DNA from 3 places in the Halalkalibacter sp. HAAS-P014 genome. Region 1 is predicted to be linked to each of the others. Evidence: predicted binding sites of a transcription regulator. Region 1 holds the regulator's gene; each other region holds the start of a gene.
What was found. Region 1 encodes CtsR, which represses protease genes until heat stress. Its sites were predicted from a motif close to ATGGTCAATAAAGGTCAAACA; they were not measured.
Positions count from the first base shown of each region.

Region 1 (5,022 bases):
TCTGGTGGCGATAGCGAAGAGGTCACACCCGTTCCCATGCCGAACACGGTCGTTAAGCTCTTTTGCGCCGATGGTAGTTGGGGGCTTCCCCCTGTGAGAGTAGGACGTTGCCAGGCTTTAAAGCAGTAAAACACAATCCGATAGGGTTGTGTTTTTTTGCATAAATGTCACACTCAAAGCGTAGAAGGCCTCTGGTCTAAAGGATCGGATGAGTCGATGGAGCATTGTGAATGAGCAACCCTCTATACAGCAAGTCCCCTGTGAGAAGAACTGTTTCTCTTCGTAGAACAACAATATTCCTCTTTAGAATGAGCTCATGAATGTTTTCCTCGTAGGAGGGAATAGTCTGCAAGGACGTTGCAATCAGAAAAAACACATTCCGATAGGATTGTGTTTTTTTAGTGCGCTTAAACGTTACGCTCAAAGCATAAAGAGCTCTGGAGTTTAGCTCAAGATATACTTTGATAGTACGTACATTATATAATTTTAGACAACTAATTAACTAGAGTAGATATAAATGACAAGAGTCTATAACTAACTTCTTATCAGGGCAAATTGGTTAAACTACCTTTTGAGGAAGCTAGCAAGTTTAAGTTGCCACATAAGAAAAAGTAGGATTAAAAAGCAGGATAAGAAGGAATGTATAAGCTCTAGTTAGAATACATAATATAGTACTTTTTACTTTAACAACTTAAAATATTAGCTGAATTTAACCTGTTTTTGAAAAAATAAATCGAATTAATAAATAAATTGGTGAAAATATCTAATAATAAAAGGTTATCAACTAAAGAAGCCTGGTTATACTGATAATACGTATACATAAAATCAACAAACATATGCAAGGCCGATTCTCAACAGCAACCTCATATATTGCACTTTTTAATTGAAACGCATATAATGTTTATAAAGTCAAAGATAGTCAAAGTCAAATGGCGAAGGGAGGGCAAGTATTGAGAAATATATCTGACATCATTGAAGAATACTTGAAAGCCACCCTCAATAAAAGTGGAGATGACCCCTTAGAGATTAAAAGAAGTGAAATTGCTAAGAAGTTTCAATGTGTACCTTCACAAATTAACTATGTTATTCAAACGAGATTTACGTTAGAAAAGGGGTATCAAGTTGAAAGTAAAAGAGGTGGCGGTGGATATATTCGTATCATAAAAATTAGTCCTCACGATCATTTAGATTTGTTTGAACAAATGATTCAAATTATCGGTAAGAGGATTGATCAACAAACAGCTGAGAATATCATTTTACGTTTATTTGATGAAGAGGCTATTACAAAAAGAGAAGCGAATTTAATGATTAGTGTAATTGACCGTACATTATACAATGCGAATATTAGTCATCGAGATGAGGTTCGTGCCAATATTTTAATTGCTATGTTAGAAACGCTAAAGTATAAAGAGTTATCATAGAGAGGAGGAAATTTTGTGATTTGTCAGGAATGTAATAAGAGAAAAGCTAGTTTGCATTTTGCTAAAATCATAAATGGTGAGAAGACTGAATTTCATATTTGTGAACAATGTGCAAAAGAAAAGGGTGAGTACTTCCCAGGATCTAATAGCTTTTCAATTCATCAGCTCTTATCCGGATTGTTAAACTTTGAGCAACCAATGAAAGCTGAAGCACAAGAAATAAAACATTCATGTGACAAATGTGGCATGACTTACGAGCAATTTACCCAAGTAGGTAGGTTTGGGTGTGCAAACTGCTATAAAAGTTTCGAAGCAAAACTAACACCAATCTTGAAGAGAGTTCATAGTGGCAATCATACCCATTCAGGTAAGCTTCCAGAAAGAATTGGCGGGGGGATACAACTACAACGTCAAATCGATTCATTAAAAGGGACATTAAAAGGTTTAATTGAGGAAGAAGAGTTCGAAAAGGCAGCTGAACTTCGTGATGAAATCAGGTTGTTAGAAAAACAAAAGAATGAGCAAAAGGAGGGCTAATTTATGTCACTCCAACAATTTATTTCAGAAGCTTTAAGTCCATGGATGAAAAAAGATGGCCCAGATTCGGATATTGTGCTAAGTAGTCGAATAAGATTAGCTAGAAACCTTGAAGAATATAAATTCCCATTATTATCTTCAATGGAGGAGTCTTATGCCACTTCAAAACATATAGGAGAGGCATTAACTCAAGAAGAGTTCCAACAAGTTGGGGCGCTTGAGTTGTTACGGATAGACGATATGAAAGCGAATGAAAAACGTGTGTTAGTTGAAAAGCATCTCATTAGCCCTAATCTAGCAGATCATTCGAAGCATGGAGCTGTACTACTCGATACAGATGAAGCAGTAAGTATTATGGTAAATGAAGAGGATCATATTCGCATTCAATGTTTGCTTCCTGGTTTTCAGCTAGGAAAGGGACTTGAGAAAGCAAACCAAATTGATGATTGGATCGAGCAACGGTTAACCTATGCATTTGATGAAAAGAGAGGGTACTTAACAAGTTGTCCAACCAATGTTGGGACAGGGTTGCGAGCATCAGTGATGATGCACTTACCGGCACTTGCTATAACTCAGCAACTTAATAGAATTTTACCTGCAATTAATCAATTAGGTTTAGTTGTTAGAGGAATTTATGGGGAAGGTAGCGAAGCTTTAGGTAACCTATTTCAAATCTCCAATCAAATAACACTAGGAAAATCAGAAGAGGACATCGTTGAGGATCTGCGAGGGGTTGTTTTGCAACTTATTCAGCAAGAGCGAGCAGCTAGAGAAAGTCTTCTAGACCAATCTAGAATTCAACTAGAAGATCGTGTTCATCGTTCATATGGAATTTTAGCGCATAGTCGCTTAATTGAATCAAAAGAAGCGACTCAACGTTTATCCAATGTTAGATTAGGTATTGATTTGGGTTTGATTAAGGGTCTGTCAGGGAATATCTTAAATGAGTTAATGATCTTGACCCAGCCAGGTTTTCTCCAGCAATATGCTGGCGAAGTTTTATCTCCTGAACAGCGTGATGAAAGACGCGCTACATTAATTCGGGAACGGTTAAAATTAGAGGAAGAAACGAACGAATAATCATGGAGGTGGACGTCAATGATGTTTGGACGTTTTACAGAAAGAGCACAGAAAGTATTAGCATTGGCACAAGAAGAAGCAGTAAGGTTGGGGCATAATAACATTGGTACTGAGCACATTTTACTTGGGTTAATCCGTGAAGGAGAAGGAATTGCTGCTAAGGCTCTTCAAGCACTAGGACTAGGTTCAGAGAAAATCCAAAAAGAAGTAGAGTCGTTAATTGGCAAAGGCCAAGAAGGTTCTAAAACGATTCACTATACTCCTAGAGCAAAGAAAGTGATTGAGCTTTCAATGGATGAAGCTAGAAAGTTAGGTCATTCGTATGTGGGGACAGAACATATTTTACTAGGGTTAATTCGTGAAGGAGAAGGAGTAGCAGCACGTGTCCTAAATAACTTGGGCGTTAGCTTAAATAAAGCACGTCAACAAGTGTTACAGTTACTTGGTAGCAATGAAGTCGGAAGTTCTTCAGGTCAAAGTACAGGTAATGCAAATGCTAATACACCGACACTTGATAGTTTAGCTCGTGATTTAACAGCTGTAGCAAGAGAAGAAACTCTTGATCCAGTCATTGGCCGTAGCAAGGAAATTGAAAGGGTAATTCAAGTATTAAGCCGTAGAACCAAAAATAACCCTGTTTTAATCGGTGAACCAGGGGTCGGTAAGACAGCTATTGCAGAAGGCTTAGCCCAAGCAATCATTGCTAATGAGGTGCCAGAGACGCTTCGTAACAAGCGAGTAATGACGCTTGACATGGGTACGGTTGTTGCTGGTACAAAATATCGTGGTGAGTTTGAAGATCGCTTGAAAAAGGTTATGGATGAAATCCGCCAAGCGGGTAATGTCATTCTGTTCATTGATGAGCTGCACACATTGATTGGTGCAGGTGGAGCAGAAGGTGCAATTGATGCATCGAACATCTTGAAGCCATCTCTTGCTCGTGGAGAATTACAATGTATTGGTGCGACAACTCTTGATGAGTACCGTAAATACATTGAAAAGGATGCAGCGCTTGAACGTCGTTTCCAACCAATTCAAGTTAATGAACCTACATTAGATGAGTCAGAGCTAATTTTAAAAGGCCTTCGTGATCGTTATGAAGCACACCATCGTGTAACGATAACCGATGATGCAATTGAAGCTGCTGTTAAGCTGTCTGACCGTTATATTTCAGATCGCTTCTTACCAGATAAAGCAATTGACTTGATTGACGAGGCCGGTTCAAAAGTTCGTTTAAAATCATATACAGCACCACCAAACTTGAAAGAGCTTGAACAACGTTTAGAAGAAACAAGGAAAGAAAAGGATGCTGCTGTTCAAAGCCAGGAATTTGAAAAGGCAGCTTCATTACGTGACTCGGAACAACGTTTACGTGAAGAGTTAGAAGAGATGAAAAATGAGTGGAAGAAAAATCAAGGTCAAGAAGATACTGAAGTGACCTCTGAAGATATCGCTCAAGTTGTTGCAAGTTGGACGGGAATTCCAGTTTCGAAACTTGCAGAAGAGGAAACAGATCGCTTGCTTAAAATGGAATCTATTCTCCATGAACGTGTAATTGGTCAAGAAGAAGCGGTTCAATCTATTTCAAAAGCGATTCGCCGTGCACGTGCAGGATTGAAAGATCCGAAGCGACCAATTGGTTCATTTATTTTCTTAGGGCCAACTGGGGTCGGAAAGACGGAGCTTGCTAGAGCCGTTGCTGAAACACTCTTTGGTGATGAAGATTCTGTTATCCGTATTGATATGTCTGAGTACATGGAAAAACATACGACCAGCCGTCTCGTTGGTTCACCTCCTGGGTATGTTGGGCATGATGATGGTGGACAGTTAACAGAAAAAATCCGTCGTAAGCCATATTCCGTTATTCTACTAGATGAAATTGAAAAAGCTCACCCAGAAGTATTTAACATTCTTCTTCAAGTATTAGAGGATGGCCGTTTAACGGATTCAAAAGGAAGAACGGTTGACTTTCGAAATACAGCGA
Region 1 covers NZ_JBWQTV010000026.1:3-5,024, forward strand. Annotated here, with positions in the region: rRNA gene rrf (5S ribosomal RNA) at 1-116, shown strand; gene AC1FXZ_RS19760 (CtsR family transcriptional regulator) at 951-1,421, shown strand; gene mcsA (protein-arginine kinase activator protein McsA) at 1,437-1,958, shown strand; gene mcsB (protein-arginine kinase McsB) at 1,962-3,038, shown strand; gene clpC (ATP-dependent protease ATP-binding subunit ClpC) at 3,057-5,022, shown strand, end outside.

Region 2 (5,022 bases), on a different contig from region 1:
TATTTGTCGTTGCTCTACTTACCGTTGATTCATGAACATCAATCTCTTCGGCAACTTCTTTTAAAGTAAGAGGTTTAAGTTTTCCATTTTTATTTAAGAGATAATCTTTTTGGTGTTTGGCAATTGCTTCACCGACTTTTAAAATCGTCTGTTTTCTTTGTTGGATGCTCTTAGCCAGCCATTGTACTTGTTGAATCTTTTGCTTTACATAGCGATTTGCTTCATCGTCTTGATCATTTAAAAGCAACTTTTCATAATGATGATTTAGCCCTACATTAGGAATCAAATCGTCTTCTAAATGAACAAGCAGATCCCCTTCAAACGGAACAATTCGAATTTCTGGCTGGACGAATTGCACCGGTTCAGAAACATATTGCGTACCTGGTCGTGGATCGAGTGTTTGAATTAAGTCATTCACTTCTTGAAGCTCAGCTAAAGTTACTTGTAGTTCTTTAGATAGTTCCTTCCATTTTCTTTTGGCAAATGCCTCCATATGAAGTGATACAACTTGCTCGGCTAAATAATTAGGATCGTCCATGCGTTCCAATTGTAGTAATAAACATTCTTGCAAATTACGTGCACCTACTCCAGCTGGTTCAAACCCTTGTAACAGCTCTAATAGCGCTTCGCCCTCTTGTAGGCTAATATCTAACTCTTCGCATATTTCCACAAAAGGTCTAGACACATATCCGTCCTCTCGTAAGCTATAGATCATATACGTTAGTTGTTTTTTTTGCTTTTCTTGTAGATTTAACTCTTGTAATTGCAATAGTAAATGATCACTTAAAGACGTTCGATCGATATGTGCGTAATCAATGGGAGAGGCTTGATCTTCTGAAGCTTGTGTAAAAGACGAATAGATTGGTTCTTCGAATCTATGCGTTTCCCCTACATCCAATAATGGATTCTCCAGTGCTTGTTCTTGTATAAAGGAAGTTAGTTCAGCAGCAGTATATTGCAATAGATGAATCGCCTGACGTAACTCCTGCGTCATTACTAAGTTTTGTGTCTGCTGTTGGAATAAACCAAACTGCACATTCAGTCCCTCCCTTCAATTTAATAAGATCGCTTTATCGAAAGTTTTGAAAGCGTTTTCCTATACTTATGCAACGAATAGTAAATTTCATTCCTAAACCCATTATAAATGATCTAGTTCTACAAAACTATGGTAATGATTGCAGAATATCGTTTAGATTATTTAAAAACGGTTATTATGAAAGAAGGGTTTAATTGCCTTGGTATGGAATAGTATCTATTATGAGAGTTTTTGCGAGATCTTCGCTATACCTCATACGCTAAATTTTTAGCGTTTCTTTCAGCTAGCTGACTTGGTTAGGTAATGAAGTGTTTTTATTTGACCTTCTTTGACCATTTCGGTATGATGTACATAATAAAACACTCAGTGAACGCCTATTGTTCACAAATCTAAAAGGAGGAGTTTTTAAATGAATTTAATCCCTACAGTTATTGAGCAAACAAACAGAGGCGAACGTGCATATGACATTTATTCAAGACTTTTAAAAGACCGTATTATTATGTTAGGTAGCGCTATTGATGATAATGTCGCAAACTCAATTGTTGCGCAACTACTTTTCTTACAAGCAGAAGACCCTGAGAAAGATATCTCTATTTATATTAACAGTCCTGGTGGTTCAATCACTGCTGGTATGGCCATCTATGACACAATGCAGTATATAAAGCCAAAGGTTTCAACAATTTGTATCGGTATGGCAGCATCAATGGGGGCTTTCTTGCTTGCAGCTGGTGAAAAAGGGAAACGTTTTGCCCTTCCAAACAGCGAAGTTATGATTCACCAACCACTTGGTGGAACACAAGGTCAAGCATCTGATATTCAAATTCATGCTAAGCGTATCATTGAAATGCGTGAAAGCTTAAATAAAATCTTAGCTGAACGTACTGGGCAACCTCTTGAAGTAATTGAGCGTGATACAGATCGTGATAATTTCATGATCGCAGCGAAAGCTCAAGAATATGGTTTGATCGATAAAGTCATTCCTGCTTCAAAATAATTACATGTAAAAAGAGGAACTATAGAGTAGTTCTTCCCAAGAGCAGAGGATAGGGTCAGCGACCTTATCCTCTATTTTTATCTATCATCGTTCATTTTAAATCTAAAAGACACCGGTACCTGTCAGTGGTATGGCGGTGTCTTGTTCTTTATTCTGTTTCAATAAATGTGCTTAACGTTTCTAGGGCTTCGTTTTCATCTTGACCGTCTGTAATAAGAGTAAATGTCGCACCATGGCCCATAGCCAAACTCATAAGTCCCATAATACTTTTAGCATTTACTTTCTTTCCATCCTTCTCGATGAATACCTCTGCTGAAAAACGATTCGCTTCTTGTACAAACAATGCAGCTGGTCTAGCTTGTAATCCTGTTTTTCTTTTGACTGTAACTTCTTTCTTAATCATGTTTTGTCTCTCCTTATAGTTTATTTTTCTGTTTGAATATATTGTCCGTTTCGTAACTTCTCTGCGATTTGATCTATTTTTCGTAAGCGATGATTCACTCCGGACTTACTAACGGTTCCACCTTCAATCATCTCGCCAAGCTCTTTCAATGTAACATCTTGATGGTTTACTCGAAGTTCAGCAATTTCTCTTAATTTCGGAGGTAGTTGGTCGAGTCCAATCGTACGATCTACAAAGCGAATATTCTCTACTTGTCTCAAAGCAGCTCCAACCGTTTTATTTAAGTTAGCGGTCTCACAGTTAACAAGACGGTTTACAGAATTACGCATATCTTTCATAATTCGCACATCTTCAAAATAAAGCAATGCTTGATGTGCTCCAATGATGTTAAGAAATTCCGTGATCTTTTCACTTTCTTTCATATACGTAATAAATCCTTTTTTTCGTTCCAAAGTTTTTGCATTTAATTGGTATTCGTTCATCAATTCACATAAAGAAGCATTATGTTCCTCATAGATAGAAAATATTTCTAAGTGATACGAGGAAGTTTCTGGATGGTTAATTGATCCCCCAGCCAAAAATGCGCCACGCAGATACGCTCGCTTACAACATGAAGACTTTGTTAAACGATTAGAGATTGTTCGAAGAAAGACAAAACCTTCTCCTAGTATCCCTAAGTGCTCTAACAATTCTCTCGCCTCATGCTGCATGCGAACTAGATAAACATTGTTCTTTTTCAGTCTCATCTTTTTTCGAACAAGTAACTCAACAAACATTGATGGGTAAACTCTTTTAATTAACGTGTAAATTCTTCTTGCTATCGCAGCATTTTCTGTTGTGACATCTAATCCTAGTTTCATTTGACTGAACGAAAGAGATCCATTCATACGAATCAATGCGGCAAGCTCTGCCGTTGCACAGCAGTCCTCTTGTTCAAATTGCGTTAATTCTTTTTTCGTTTTGGCTGCAAAGGACAAGGTCCTCACTCCTTTCAGCCGTGTAGCTTTTTAATTTTGTTACTTGTATGACAACCAAACTTCTACATGTATAGTAATTCTATTCGTTTATTCGTAAAATTGCCTTCGATACTTTTAATGCATCATGACGCAACATATTTTCTCGTTCAGTTACAAAATGATCACGAATAATCGAAACCCCAAGCGATTGAATCCGTTCATCGTCTATCTTTACAGGAATTGCTCCTTCTTTTGCATAACGCGTACGTACCTCTTTTGACACTGGTGATCCATGAACAATAATTTCATCAACAAATTTTGAACCACAATGTTCAATAATCGCTTGTATATGATCCGCTGCTGTATAATCATCAGTTTCTCCACTTTGGGTCATAACATTGCAAATATAAACTTTTCTTGCTTGCGCCCGTTCAATTGCCTCAACAACCCCAGGAACAAGTAAATTTGGTATTACACTTGTATATAAACTTCCAGGCCCTAACACGATGATATCCGCTTCTTCAATGGCTCGAATGCTCGATTGAAGTGGCGAAATATTATCAGGTGTTAAGAAAACACGTTTGATCCGTTTGCGTTCAAGTGGAATTAGTGATTCACCCGTAACAATGCTACCATCAGCCATCTCAGCATTTAAAACAATGCTACAGTTGGACGCTGGGTACACATTTCCTCGCACATTTAAAACTTTGCTCAATTCGGTAATCCCTCTTGAGAAATCACCCGTAATAGACGTCATCCCTGCCAAAAGAAGATTACCTAGCGAATGGCCTGAGAGGCCGTTTCCATTTGAAAAGCGATGTTGAAATAGTTCCTCCACAAGTGGTTCCACTTCCGACAAGGCAATCAAGACATTTCTTACATCTCCAGGTGGTGGAATGTTTAGCTCTTTTCGAAGTCGACCGGAACTGCCGCCATCGTCAGCAACTGTTACAATAGCAGAAATATCTACCGGGAATGTTTTTAGTCCCCGTAATAAGACTGATAAGCCGGTCCCTCCTCCAATCACAACCACATTTTTCTTACTCACTAGAATGTAGCCTTCCCTTTATCCTTATCAATGTCGCGATGGCTAACATGTAACACATATTCATCAGCAAATGCTTCTCCAAAGTGTTCAGCAAGCGTTACCGAACGGTGCTTTCCACCAGTACAGCCAATCCCTATTACGACCTGACTCTTTCCTTCACGCTTGTATTGTGGAAGCATAAACTTCAGAAGATCCGTTAACTTTTCAATAAATTGCTGAGTTTCTCCCCACTTTAGAACATAAGAAGATACTTCTTCATCAAGCCCAGTTTTCGGCCTCATATGATCAATATAATGTGGATTCGGTAAGAAGCGTACATCAAAAACGAGATCTGCATCAATTGGCATGCCATATTTAAAACCAAATGACATCACATTCACAGAGAAGGGATGTTTTTCATTTAAGGAGAACCTTTGGATAATTTTCTCTCTTAATTGAATTGGCTTCATCTCAGTTGTATCAATAATTTGCTGTGATCTGCCCTTCATCTCCTCGAGCATTTCACGTTCGAGCTGTATCCCTTCAAGTGGCAGCCCATTAGGCGCTAATGGATGTGACCTTCTCGTCTCTTTATAGCGTTGAACA
Region 2 covers NZ_JBWQTV010000008.1:22,623-27,644, forward strand. Annotated here, with positions in the region: gene rpoN (RNA polymerase factor sigma-54) at 1-1,036, opposite strand, end outside; gene clpP (ATP-dependent Clp endopeptidase proteolytic subunit ClpP) at 1,446-2,030, shown strand; gene AC1FXZ_RS07455 (HPr family phosphocarrier protein) at 2,179-2,433, opposite strand; gene whiA (DNA-binding protein WhiA) at 2,454-3,410, opposite strand; gene AC1FXZ_RS07465 (gluconeogenesis factor YvcK family protein) at 3,490-4,437, opposite strand; gene rapZ (RNase adapter RapZ) at 4,437-5,022, opposite strand, start outside.
Region 2: clpP (ATP-dependent Clp endopeptidase proteolytic subunit ClpP) is a predicted target of CtsR. The motif match lies at 1,352-1,372, and genes of this name have one in related genera.

Region 3 (5,022 bases), on a different contig from region 1:
ACGTATGTTGTAGATAAGCTTGAAAAGAAACAGCTGCTTGAGAGACAACCATGTCCAAAAGATCGACGTGTTACTTACGCAGCCATAACAGACAAAGGAAATCAGTTAATGGCTGATATTTTTCCTAATCACCGTCAAGCCATTGAAGAAATCTTCGGAGGTTTGGATTACGAAGAGAAAGAAGCGATGATCGCCAACTTGAAAAAGTTAGGATTCTATGCTCAGGAGATTTAACCTGTGTAAACTAAATTAAAAGAAATAAACTTGGATTAATAGGAATATACTTCACACAAAGGAGAGTCTTTATTTGAAGTCAATTGACCCGAATGAGCTTGCTGAACGTGAAAATTATAAATTTTTAACCGGAAGTATTATACCAAGACCAGTAGCGTTTGTTACGACACTTTCAACTGAAAACGTACTTAATGCTGCACCGTTTAGTTACTTTAATATCGTATCTGCGAATCCACCGATGATTTCTATCTCTGTTCAACGAAATGAGGGGAATTTAAAAGATACATCGAGGAATGCCATCGACCGTAAAGAATTTGTTGTGCACATTTCTGATGAGTCCTATATAGAAAAAATTAATGAGACAGCTAAGACACTTCCTCCAACTGAAAGTGAAGTAATCGATGCAAAACTAACACAAGTTGAAAGTTTAAAAGTCAGTGTACCGGGTATACAAGAAGCAAGAATTCGAATGGAATGTGTTCTAGAAAGAGCAATTCCTTTAGGTGGGACAGAGGAGAATCCTTCCTGCGATTTACTGATCGGCCGAATTGTTACGTATCATATTCGTGATGATCTTTATAAGAACGGAAGAATTGATGCGATCGGATTAGAACCAATAAGTCGATTAGCAGGAAGTTCCTATTCAAAATTAGGAGAAACATTTCAGTTGAAACGTCCAACGTAAGTACGCCTTTTGAATGAAAGGCTTTCTCTTTACGATAATATCTCAATTTCATAATATATGAATTTATTTAATATGAGTTGATTTTGATTAGGGGGTGATCGGTTTCAACCTGACCTACATATGAACAAAAATGGAGTGATAACGAATGAGTTTTCTAAAAAAATTATTTGGTAATTCTAATTCAACAAAAAAGGAGAGTTTTAATATGTCAAACGTAAAATTAGCAGTTATTTATTATAGTTCTACAGGAACAAACTATCAATTAGCAAAATGGGCTGAAGAAGGCGCGAAAGCAGCAGGTGCAGATGTGAAAGTAGTAAAAGTACCTGAATTAGCTCCCCAAGATGCGATTGAGTCAAACCCTGCATGGAAAGCCCATGTTGAAGAAACGAAAAATGTTCCAGAAGTAACGTTAGATGATCTTGAGTGGGCAGATGCAATTATCTTTAGTGTTCCAACACGCTTTGGTAACATGCCTGCTCAAATGAAGCAATTCATCGATACAACAGGTGGATTATGGGCTAACGGCAAACTTGCAAATAAAGCAGTTAGTGCGATGTCTTCAGCTAGTAATGCACATGGTGGTCAAGAAGCAACAATCCTTTCGTTATATACATCAATGTACCATTGGGGTGCGATTGTAGCATCACCTGGTTACACAGATCCAGTGCAATTTGCATCTGGAGGAAATCCTTATGGAGTAAGTGTAACGGTTGGTCAAGACGGAAAAATGCAAGAAGATGTTGAAGAAGCTGCTAAGTATCAAGCGAAACGTACTGTTCAAGTAGCTGAGTGGATTAAAAAAGGTAATCAATAGTCACAGTAAAGCGTAATCTTTTGGATTGCGCTTTCTTTAATAAAGAAGTGCTCGAATTTAATCAAACGTTTGTTTAATTTGTCGAATTTACTTAATGCTAAGATAGACATAGATTATTTTCAGATAAAAGACATTTACCACTTGAAAAGTCAAAGAAGGTCAAATATAATAATGATAGAGATAATATTCTTTAAAGCCAACAAGGCTTTTTCTTTTATACTATTGGTCAAAGTTAGTCAAAGTCAAATAAAAATCTAAATCAAGGAGGATTGAATTTAAAATGAATCTATGTGAAAAATGCCAAAGCAAACCAGCGAATGTGAAACTGAATTTAATTATTAATAATTCTAAAACACAAATGTCACTATGTTCAGATTGTTATAGTGATACACAAACTCAATATGGTATGTCTTCATATCATTTTGATGATTTCTTCAAAGGGTTTATGAATTCACAAAATGCGTCATCGAATGGCTTTACACAACAGCAAGTGAAGGAAGCGGTTCCTAACCAAGGTGGAAATGGGTTTCTTGATCAACATGGGCGAAACCTTTCAGAAGAAGCAAGACAAGGTCGAATTGATGCAGTAATTGGACGCAATAAAGAAATAGAACGAGTGATCGAGGTGTTGAATCGTCGTTCAAAAAATAACCCAGTCTTAATTGGTGAAGCTGGTGTAGGTAAGACAGCGATTGCTGAAGGATTCGCTCTAAAAATTGTAAAAGGCGAAGTGCCAGCTAAACTTCTAAATAAGGAAGTTTATGTACTAGATATAAGCTCCCTTGTTGCTGGGACAAGTTATAGAGGTCAGTTTGAAGAAAAGATGCAACAACTTGTAACTGAGTTACAAAGCCGTGATAATGTGATTCTTTTTATTGACGAACTCCATATGATGGTTGGTGCAGGTAGTTCGTCTGAGGGTTCTATGGATGCAGGCAATATTTTAAAGCCAGCCTTAGCTCGTGGTGAATTCCAACTCATTGGTGCTACTACTCTAAAAGAGTATCGTATGATTGAGAAAGATGCGGCTCTAGAACGTCGTTTTCAACCGGTGATAGTGAAAGAACCAACGACAGATGAAGCATTTGAGATATTAAAAGGAATTCGTTCTATCTATGAGAACTATCATAATGTCAAGTACTCTGATGACGTATTAAAAGCTTGTGTAACGTTATCAGATCGCTACATTCAAGACAGATTCCTACCGGACAAGGCGATTGATTTACTTGATGAAGCTGGCTCAAAACTAAACTTATCACAAGGGGTTACGGATAAAGACAAACTCCAAAGTCGTTTAAAACAAATTGTTCTTGAAAAACAAGATGCAACAAAAAATGAAGATTATGAAAAAGCTGCAAGCCTACGTGATGAGGAACTTTCATTAAAAAGGAAGCTTGAAAATGATGTAGTTGAGCCGGTAACAGAAGTAACGGTTGAACATATTCAAGATATTATTGAAAAGAGCACAGGAATTCCTGTCAAAAAACTTCAAACGTCTGAGCAGTCAAAAATGAAAGATCTTCAATCAAACCTTGCTAAAAAAGTAATTGGTCAGGAGAAGGCGATTGAAAAAGTCGCAAAAGCGATTCTTCGTGCTCGCGTAGGTCTAAAACCGAAAGCTCGCCCAACTGCTTCATTTCTCTTTGTCGGTCCAACAGGAACAGGTAAAACGGAATTAACGAAAACCCTTGCTGCTGAATTGTTTGGAAGTAGAGATTCGATGATTCGTCTAGATATGAGTGAATACATGGAGAAACATTCTGTATCAAAACTTATTGGATCTCCTCCAGGATATGTAGGTCATGATGAAGCAGGTCAGTTGACTGAACAAGTACGTAGAAATCCGTACTCAATCATTCTCCTAGACGAGATTGAAAAAGCACATCCTGATGTGTTAAATATGTTCTTACAAATCATGGAAGACGGACGTTTGACAGATAGCCAAGGAAGAGTAGTTAACTTTAATGAAACGGTCATTATTATGACTTCGAATGCCGGTGTTACAGATAAAAAGCTTGGCGCGATTGGCTTCAATGAAACAGAAGGTCAAAGTGTACTAGCTACACAAAGTATTTTGGAAAACTTAAGAGATTACTTTAAACCTGAATTTTTGAATCGCATCGACTCGGTTATCGAGTTTAGCCATCTTCAAAAAGAAGACTTAATCAAAATTATAAATATTATGCTTGAAGACTTGCAAAACACATTGAATGAACAAGATTTAAATTTGGACGTAACACAAGCAGCTAAAGAAAAAATTGCAGAACTTGGTTATCACCAGGCTTTTGGAGCACGTCCATTACGTCGAACGATCCAAGAACACATTGAAGATCAAATTACGGCTCTGATTATTACAAGTGAGCAAAAATTCAAAGGGTTTAAAGTGGACGTATTTAATAATGAAATTAAAGTAGAAAGTCAATAAAAACAAGCGAGCAGTAGGGATTAAAATATCCTTACTGCTTTTTGCTGTATCAAGAATTTAACATTAAGATGCAAACTACGATCAAATAGAATGAGAAGTTGTTTACTGGATAAAGTAGAACAAAGGATCAATTGAAGAAAGGGGAGGTTACATTGTCATCCAAAGAGAAAGATTCTAAATTTGAAAGTGGGAAAAGGTCAAAGTAAAGGGTTGTACGGATTAGATCCAGAGCAAAGCCTTTTGTCTGTAAACTTTGCTACAACTGATAATTTATACTTCCGTGAGCATGGGCAAGAAAATGACAAAGAAAATTAATTGTAAATAAATTTTTTCCTTTGAGTACTTAAGCTAGAATAAGTACTCTTTTTTCATTTAATGAATCAATAGGAGAATAAACATACACTTTTAGGGGAAATTACAAAAAAGTCTGTTCTTATGAGGTAGCGAGATGAGTGATACAAGTAATACTTTAGTTCGTGAAATAGGAAAAAACCTCTCAAGATTCGAGCAGTTATTTCAAGATTGCTCTGATGTAGTCTATCGTACCTTTCAAGTTGAAGGGAGAGTTTCCTACATCATTTATGTTGATGGTCTTGTTAACACGACGGATATACAAAACCATGTTGTTCAAGACATACTGACTCATGATGGTCAAAATCTTTCATTGGAAAGAATTGAACAAGAAGTTTTATCGCTTGCTGATGTAACAGAAAGTGATAGTTTAGATGAGTTAACAAAGGTCATTCTTGATGGAAGTGCGGTCCTTCTTTTGGATGAATATGAAAAAGCTTTAGTCTTTCCGGTATCAGGATTTGAAACAAGAGCTGTCTCGGAACCCGAATCAGAATCAGCCATTAGAGG
Region 3 covers NZ_JBWQTV010000002.1:320,286-325,307, reverse strand. Annotated here, with positions in the region: gene AC1FXZ_RS02400 (MarR family winged helix-turn-helix transcriptional regulator) at 1-234, shown strand, start outside; gene AC1FXZ_RS02395 (flavin reductase family protein) at 308-919, shown strand; gene wrbA (NAD(P)H:quinone oxidoreductase) at 1,065-1,736, shown strand; gene AC1FXZ_RS02385 (ATP-dependent Clp protease ATP-binding subunit) at 2,017-4,161, shown strand; gene AC1FXZ_RS02380 (hypothetical protein) at 4,342-4,476, shown strand; gene AC1FXZ_RS02375 (spore germination protein) at 4,610-5,022, shown strand, end outside.
Region 3: AC1FXZ_RS02385 (ATP-dependent Clp protease ATP-binding subunit) is a predicted target of CtsR. The motif match lies at 1,882-1,902, and genes of this name have one in related genera.